DNA from 2 places in the Streptomyces camelliae genome. Region 2 is predicted to be linked to the other one. Evidence: riboswitches for the same ligand, from Rfam matches in the RefSeq annotation. Region 2 holds a riboswitch; the other holds the start of a gene.
What was found. A riboswitch is a leader RNA that binds a small molecule or an ion and turns the genes downstream of it on or off. The one in region 2 is predicted to bind glycine.

Region 1 (4,248 bases), 4.7 Mb from region 2:
CGCGGAGGACGGGATCAGGCAGACGGTGCGCTGCTCGTCACCGTTCGCCCGGTGATATCCGCGTACGGCGAGCAGCCCGGCCAGCTCGCCCTGGGAGCCGGCGTTCGGCTGGAGGGACACCTTGTCGTATCCCGTCACCTCGGCGAGACGTTCCTCCAGCTCGTGGATGAGCGTGAGGTAGCCCTCGGCCTGCTCGGCCGGGGCGAACGGGTGCAGCTGCCCGAACTCCGGCCAGGTGACCGGCTCCATCTCGGTGGTCGCGTTGAGCTTCATGGTGCAGGAGCCCAGCGGGATCATGCCGCGGTCGAGCGCGTAGTCGCGGTCGGCGAGCTTGCGCAGGTAGCGCAGCATCGCGGTCTCGGAGCGGTGCTGGTGGAAGACCGGGTGGGTGAGGTAGCTGTCACCGCGCAGCAGCCCCTCGGGGAGGGTGTCGGCGGCGGTCGCGTCCAGCGCCTCGACGTCGCCCTTGACACCGAAGGCGGCGAAGACGACGCCCAGCTGAGCCCGGTCGGTGGTCTCGTCGCAGGCGGCGGAGACATGGTCGGCGTCGACCAGGCGCAGGTTGACGCCGTTCTCCTGGGCGGCCGCGACGACCTCGGCGGCCCGGCCGGGCACGCGCGCGGTGACGGTGTCGAAGTAGGCACCGTGCACGAGCTCGACACCGCCGGCCTTCAGCCCCTCGGCGAGGATCGTGGCGTACCGGTGCGTCCGCTGCGCGATGGCCCGGAGCCCGTCCGGCCCGTGGTAGACGGCATACATGCCGGCCATCACGGCGAGCAGCACCTGGGCGGTGCAGATGTTGCTGGTGGCCTTCTCGCGGCGGATGTGCTGCTCACGGGTCTGCAGCGCGAGCCGGTAGGCCTTGTTGCCGTCGGCGTCGACGGAGACGCCCACGAGCCGGCCGGGCAGGCTGCGCGCGAACTTCTCGTGTACGGCCATGTAGCCGGCGTGCGGACCGCCGAAGCCCATGGGCACGCCGAAGCGCTGGGTGGTGCCGACGGCGATGTCCGCGCCCAGCTCACCCGGCGAGACCAGCAGGGTCAGGGCGAGCAGATCGGCGGCGACGGTGACGAGCGCGCCGAGCTCGTGAGCCTGGTCGATGACCGGCTTGATGTCGCGTACGGCACCGGAGGCGCCCGGGTACTGGATCAGCACGCCGTTGATCTCGCGCGCGGCGATGTCGGCCGGGATGCCCTCGCTGAGGTCGGCGACGACGACCTCGACACCGGTCGGCTCGGCACGGGTCTCGATGACGGCGATGGTCTGCGGCAGCGCGTCCGCGTCGACGAGGAAGAGACCCTTCTTGTTCTTCCCCATGCGCCGGGACAGCGCCATCGCCTCGGCGGCGGCCGTGCCCTCGTCGAGGAGGGAGGCGCCGGAGGTGGGCAGGCCGGTGAGGTCGGCGACCATGGTCTGGAAGTTCAGCAGCGCTTCGAGCCGCCCCTGGGAGATCTCCGGCTGGTACGGCGTGTAGGCCGTGTACCAGGCCGGGTTCTCCATGACGTTGCGCAGGATGACGGGCGGGGTGAACGTCCCGTAGTAGCCCAGCCCGATCATCGAGCCGAGCACCTGGTTACGGTCGGCCAGCCCGCGCAGCTCGGCGAGCACCTCGGCCTCGGTGCGGGCGTCCGGCAGATCGAGGGCGTCGGCGTTCTTGATCACGTCCGGCACGGCGGCGGCGGTCAGCTCGTCCAGCGAACCGTAACCGATGTGCGCGAGCATCTTGGCCCGCGCTTCCTGGTCGGGCCCGATGTGACGCTGCTCGAACGGGATGCCCTGTTCGAGCTCGGAGAGCGAGGGGCGATGGGCGGTCATTGCGGAGGCCTCCTGGTCTGACGCGACCTTCGAGGGACACCACGGCACGGGTGCCCCGACGGCCTCCCCCTCTGTCATCTCAACCTGAGAGCTTCACCGGGCGCCCGAAGGTCCCGGCTTTCACCGTCGGTGAGGGCGGAAGCCGTCGACACCCGCCCTGCTTTCCAGAGTGACCTCGTCCGTGCGGTACGTGAGCCTGAGAGATTCCGGGGAGGATTTGCTCCTTCGGCGCCTCCGAAGTGGTCGGAGGACTCTCCCGCACGGGTTCAGCAGCCGTTGTCAGACTACCAGCGAGGTCAACGCCCGAGCCTTCGAGTGGCCGCCTCCGCGAATGTGCTCTTTTGTAGTGCTTACGGATGAGTTGCGACCACGTGGAGGGAGAGGGACCGTGCAGACCGACATCGATCCGCGCAACCTGATCGGCCGCAAGGCGTTCGACCGCAACGGCACCAAGATCGGCACCGTCGACGAGGTGTATCTGGACGACGCGACCGGCGTACCCGAGTGGGCGGCCATACGCACCGGCCTGTTCTCCCGCGACGCCTTCGTCCCCCTGGAACCGAGCGAACTCATCGAGGGCACCCTCCACGTCCCCTTCGACCGCGCTCTCATCAAGGACGCCCCGGACTTCGGCGTGGGCCGCCACCTCTCCCCCGACCAGGAACTCCAGCTCTACCACCACTACGGCCTGGACACGGCCCCACCGCCCTCCCTCCCGGACCACGACTTCGGCAAACTGGCAGGCTCAGAGGAACCATGACCCTCCGCCGCCCCGACCCCACTGTGCCCCCGGCGTTTCACCAGAGACCGGGGCTTCTTCAGAGCCCCGGTCTCCGTCCAGGTGTCGGGGCTCCATCAGGGGCCAGGGCCATCACAGGCGGGGCTTCACCACGGGGGGCTTCTCACAGACGGGCTTCATTACGGGCGGGGCTTCATCACGGACCCGGACGCCACCCGGAACCCAACCTTCACCCGAGACCTGAGCTCCGTCCGGGGCCTGAACCACACCCGAAGCCCGACCGTCACCCAACGTCCGAGCCTCGACCGGAACCCAAGCCTCACCAAGGGCCCGACCCCCAACCGCGACCGGAACCCGAGCTTCACCCGAGACCTCAGCTTCGCCCGGAGCCTGAACCACACCCGAAGCCCGACCGTCACCCAACGCCCGAGCCTCGACCGGAACCCAAGCCTCACCAAGGGCCCGACCCCCAACCGCGACCGGAACCCGAGCTTCACCCGAGACCTCAGCTTCGCCCGGAGCCTGAACCACACCCGAAGCCCACCCTCACCCGACACCCGAGCCTCGACCAGAACCCAAGCCTCACCGGAGACCTAAGCTCCGTCCGGGACCTGAGACACACCCGAAGCCCAACCCTCCTGCGAGGCCCAAGCCCCATCCGACATCTCACCCGCGACCGGAGCCCCGAGCTTCACCCGAGACCTCAGCTTCGTCCGGGGCCTGGGCCCCGGCTTCCGAAGCCCGACCCGCTTCCGTGGCCAGGGCGTCGACCGGAACCCACGCATCACCCGAGACGACCTCGGCTCCGTCCGGCGCCGACCCCAAGCCCAGAGCCCGAGCCCCGTCCGAAGCCCGAGCGTCCCGCGGGGCCGGAGCCTCGGACGAAGGCTGACCTGCGCCCGAGACCTCAGCCTCACCTGGAGCCGGAGCCGCGCCCGGGGCCTGAGCCTCATCCGCGGCTCAGGCTCCGTCGGGAACCCGAGTCGCGTCCGAAGCCTGTTCCCGGTTCCCGCCCCACCCGTCGGCGCCAGCGCCCCCGTCCGGGGTCCGGGGCGGAGCCCCGTGTCGGTCACTGTCTGACTGACCGAGACGGGCGGGTGGGTGGGCAGCGTCCGCAACCAACGGCAACGGCTCGGCAGACTCCAGCGCCGGATCCCCCACAAAAAACGTCCGCACCCGCCCCGGAGCCGACTGAGGCGTCTCGAACCGCACCGTCACCCGCCCCAACCCACTCCCCTGCACCCAGCCGGGCCCATACTCGGCATGCCGCACATCCTGCCCGGCCCGCCACTGCCGCTCGACAGCCACCGGCCGCTCGGGAGCGACCTCACCCACACCCCCCTCCGGCTCCTCCGCCGAAGGCGCAGGCACAGGCAACGCCTGCGCGAACAGATCCTCCTGCGTGTAATCGGCGAGCCCGGAAACACCCACCCCGAGCAGCCGTACCCCACCCGTGGTGTCCACGGAGTCCAGCAACCGCGCGGCCGCCTCCCGCACGACCGCCGGATCGTCCGTGGGCCCACGCAGCGTCTCGGAGCGGGTCAGGGTCGAGAAGTCGTACCGTCGCACCTTCAGCACGATCGTCCGCCCGGACAGCCCCGCACCCCGCAGCCGCCCCACACACCGGTCCGCGAGCCGCTGCACCTCCAGACCGATCCGCAGCCGGTCATGGATGTCCACGTCGTACGTGTCCT
Region 2 (4,248 bases):
CCGCGCGGGCCGCCGAGGGTCTTGTGGGTCGTGGAGGTGACCACGTCCGCGTACTCGACCGGGTTCGGGTGCAGGCCCGCGGCGACCAGACCGGCGAAGTGCGCCATGTCGACCCACAGGTAGGCCTCGACCTCGTCGGCGATCCGGCGGAACTCGGCGAAGTCCAGCTGCCGCGGGTACGCCGACCAGCCGGCGATGATCACCTTCGGGCGGTGCTCCTTGGCGAGCCGCTCGACCTCGGCCATGTCGACCAGGCCGGTCTCGGCGTCCACGTGGTAGGCGACCACGTTGAACTGCTTGCCGGAGAAGTTCAGGCGCATGCCGTGGGTCAGGTGGCCGCCGTGCGCCAGGTCCAGGCCGAGGATGGTGTCCCCGGGCTGGGCGAGGGCGAACAGGGCCGCCTGGTTGGCGGAGGCGCCGGAGTGGGGCTGGACGTTGGCGTACTCGGCGCCGAACAGCTCCTTGATCCGGTCGATGGCGATCTGCTCGGCGACGTCGACGTGCTCGCAGCCGCCGTAGTAACGCCGGCCCGGGTAGCCCTCGGCGTACTTGTTGGTCAGCACCGAGCCCTGCGCCTCCATCACCGCGAGCGGCGCGAAGTTCTCGGAGGCGATCATCTCCAGCGTGGACTGCTGGCGGCTGAGCTCGGCGTCGACCGCGGCGGCGATCTCCGGGTCCAGCTCGTGCAGGGACGTGTTCAGGACGGTCATGCGATTACGACTCCTCGCCGGTGGAAAAGGCGGTGTACTCGTCGGCGGAGAGCAGGCCGGCCGGCTCCTCGGCGACGCGCACCTTGAACAGCCAGCCGCCCTCGAAGGGGGCCGAGTTCACCAGCGAGGGGTCCTCGACGACGTCCTCGTTGATCGCGGTGACCTCACCGGTGACGGGCGAGTACAGCTCGGAGACCGACTTGGTCGACTCCAGCTCGCCGCAGGACTCGCCCGCGGTCACGGTGTCGCCGACCTCGGGGAGCTGGACGAAGACCACGTCGCCGAGCGCGTTGGCCGCGTGCTCCGTGATGCCGACCGTCGAGACGCCGTCCTCGGCGCCCGACAGCCACTCGTGCTCCTTGCTGTAGCGCAGCTGCTGGGGGTTGTTCATGGCCTGAATTCTCCTGTACGCGCGGGAGTGCTGATGAAGGGGGGACTGCGAAAACCGCTGGTGGGCTGGAGGTCCCCCTGCTTGAGCGAAGTCGAAAGCTTGGGAGAGATGTGCGCAGGGTCACGTGCCCGCCACGGGACGGGGCCCGCGAGGAACGCGCTCGCGCCCAGTCTCTACTTCTGGCGCTTGTAGAACGGCAGCGCCACGACCTCGTACGGCTCGTGGCTGCCTCGGATGTCCACGCCGACACCCGCGGTGCCGGGCGCCGCGTGCGCCGCGTCGACGTACGCCATGGCGATCGGCTTGCCCAGGGTGGGGGAGGGGGCGCCGGAGGTGACCTCGCCGATCACCTCGCCGCCGGCGACGACGGCGTACCCGGCGCGCGGGACGCGACGGCCCTCGGCGATCAGCCCGACGAGCACCCGGGGCGGGTTCTGCTCGGCGCGCTCTGCGGCCTGCAGGAGCGCCTCGCGCCCGACGAAGTCACCCTCCTTCTCGAACTTCACCACCCGGTCGAGCCCGGCGTCGAACGGGGTGAGGGAGGTGCTCAGCTCGTGCCCGTACAGCGGCATGCCCGCCTCCAGGCGCAAGGTGTCCCGGCAGGACAGGCCGCACGGCACCAGGCCCACACCCTCGCCGGCCTTGGTCAGCGCCTGCCACAGCTCGACCGCGTGCTCCGGCTTCACGAACAGCTCGAAGCCGTCCTCGCCGGTGTAGCCGGTGCGGGCGATCAGGGCGGGGACGCCGGCGACGGTGCCGGGCAGGCCGGCGTAGTACTTCAGCCCGTCCAGGTCGGCGTCGGTGAGGGACTTCAGGATGCCGGGGGACTGCGGGCCCTGGACGGCGATCAGCGCGTAGGCGTCCCGGTCGTCGCGGACCTCGGCGTCGAAGCCGGCGGCGCGCTCGGTGAGGGCGTCCAGCACCACCTGGGCGTTGGAGGCGTTGGCGACCACCATGTACTCGGTGTCGGCGAGCCGGTAGACGATCAGGTCGTCCAGGATGCCGCCGTCGGCCTGGCAGATCATGGTGTAGCGGGCGCGGCCGACGCCGACGGAGGCGATGTTGCCGACCAGGGCGAAGTTCAGGAAGGCGGCCGCCTCGGCGCCGGTCACGGTGATCTCGCCCATGTGGGAGAGGTCGAACAGACCGGCCCTGGTCCGCACCGCGACGTGCTCGTCGCGCTCGGAGCCGTAGCGCAGGGGCATGTCCCAGCCGGCGAAGTCGGTCATCGTCGCACCGAGCGAGCGGTGCAGCGCGTCCAGCGCGGTATGGCGCGGCTCAGTGGGTTCGGTACTGCTCATCGGTCGGTCGTCTCCCAGGACAGCGGAACGGGCGAGGAACGTTCCTCCCCATCTGTCATCGGAACCTGAGAGGTTCGCCGCGACCGCCACGGGGACGATCACGGCTTGCACCTTGGGTGGAGCCACTGCGGAAGCGGCCCGCTTTTCAGATGTGCCTCGCCCGCGCGGTAACGGGGCCTGAGAGATTCAAGGGAGGGACTTGCTCCTTCGGCGCCCCAGCGAAGGCTGCTGGGGACTCTCCCGCGCGGATTCAAACGGCCGGTATGCAGTTGGCGGCCACATCATCGCACGCCGACGGGGCTTTTGTAACCGGCCTGTGGCAGGACGCGGACCTTACCGCCGACCTTTGGCTATTACCTTCTCTTTACGTTTCACGGGCAGGGCTATTACTGAATCGACAGGGGAGGACGATCACGGTGAACAGGACCCCGGTGTACGCCACCGCCATCCGTGGCATCGCGGTGCCGAAGCAGCGCTCCGCCCCGGCCACGGTCGTCCGCGACCTGCGCGACCGGTCGGGCCGCAGCCCCCGCGCCCTGCTCTTCGGCCCCGGGGACCTGGTGGTGATCACCGGCCTGCCCGGCAGCGGCAAGTCGACCCTGATGCACCGCACGGTGACCGGCCGGCGCATCGACTCCCAGGACACCCGCGACCGCTGGGACGCCCGCGTCCCCCGCTTCGTCCCCTACGCGCTCTACCGCCCGCTGGTCCGCCTCGCCCACTACGCCGGTCTGCGCCGCGCCCTGCGCGACGGCGAGGGCGTCGTCGTGCACGACTGCGGCACGCAGCCCTGGGTGCGCGGCTGGCTCGCCCGCGAGGCCCGCCGACGCGGCGGCACCCTCCACCTGCTCCTGCTCGACGTGGCACCGGAGACCGCCCGCGCAGGTCAGCGCGAGCGTGGCCGCGGCGTCTCCCGCTACGCCTTCACCCGCCACCGCCGTACGACCGCCCGCCTCCTCGCCGCCGCGGAGCGGGGCGAGCTGCCGGCCGGTGTCGGTTCGGCGACCCTGCTGGACCGGGCCGCGGCGGACACCCTGCACCGGATCGACTTCACCGGATGAGGGGGACCGTGTTCACACGGTGAGGGGACTGTCACAGCCACCCGCTAGCCTTCATGGTCACAGCAGTGGTTCCCAGCAGGCGGTAGGCAGATGGACTTCCCGGCGGACTTTCCCGCGGACTTCCCGGCACAGACACACCCCCACCCGCACGGCGGTTGGCCCGGCAACGAGCTGGAGGAGGTGCTCTCGGCCTCCCTCGGCATTCCCGCCGCGGCCGGCCGGATCATCGAGGTGCTGGGCCGCAGCTTCCTGTGGATCCCGCTGCCCAACGGCGGCGGGCCGGGCAGCGGCACCCTCGACCTGCCCACGCTGGAGCTCGACGGCCAGGCCTACGTCCCGGTGTTCAGCTCCGAGGAGCAGCTGCGCCAGGCGGCCGGCTCCCACATGTCGTACACCATCGCCCCGGCCGTGGAGTTCGCCCGCGGCCTGCCCCCGCAGGTCGGCCTCGCCGTGAACCCGGACGCGCTGGTCGGCATCCCGCTCCCGCCGGCCGCCGTGGCCGAGCTGTGCCGCGCCGGCCGCACCCCCCTCGACGGCGACCCCGACACCGGCGGCCGGGTCCGTCTCTTCGAGCCCGACTGGCAGGACGACCCGGTCGACTTCCTCTCCGCCGCGTCCGCCGAGTTCGCCGAGACCGGCGTGGTCCTCACCGCCCGCCGCTGCCTGGCCGCCATCGAGACGGACGACCCGGTGATGTTCATAGGCGTGGAACTCTCCCAGTGGGAAGGCGACCTCCGCACCCGCCCCATGGACGCCCTGGCCCGAGCCCTGGGCAGGGTCCCGGT

Region 1: another riboswitch for glycine. It lies ahead of gcvP (aminomethyl-transferring glycine dehydrogenase); the one in region 2 lies ahead of gcvT (glycine cleavage system aminomethyltransferase GcvT).

What each region holds. Positions count from the first base shown of each region.
Region 1 is NZ_CP115300.1:7,614,186-7,618,433, reverse strand. Features, by position in the region: gene gcvP (aminomethyl-transferring glycine dehydrogenase) at 1-1,815, opposite strand, end outside; glycine riboswitch at 1,990-2,084, opposite strand; gene O1G22_RS34905 (PRC-barrel domain-containing protein) at 2,204-2,575, shown strand; gene O1G22_RS34900 (DNA polymerase IV) at 3,515-4,248, opposite strand, start outside.
Region 2 is NZ_CP115300.1:2,953,917-2,958,164, reverse strand. Features, by position in the region: gene glyA (serine hydroxymethyltransferase) at 1-710, opposite strand, end outside; gene gcvH (glycine cleavage system protein GcvH) at 715-1,101, opposite strand; gene gcvT (glycine cleavage system aminomethyltransferase GcvT) at 1,275-2,402, opposite strand; glycine riboswitch at 2,445-2,557, opposite strand; glycine riboswitch at 2,558-2,655, opposite strand; gene O1G22_RS13290 (AAA family ATPase) at 2,819-3,463, shown strand; gene O1G22_RS13285 (enhanced serine sensitivity protein SseB) at 3,554-4,248, shown strand, end outside.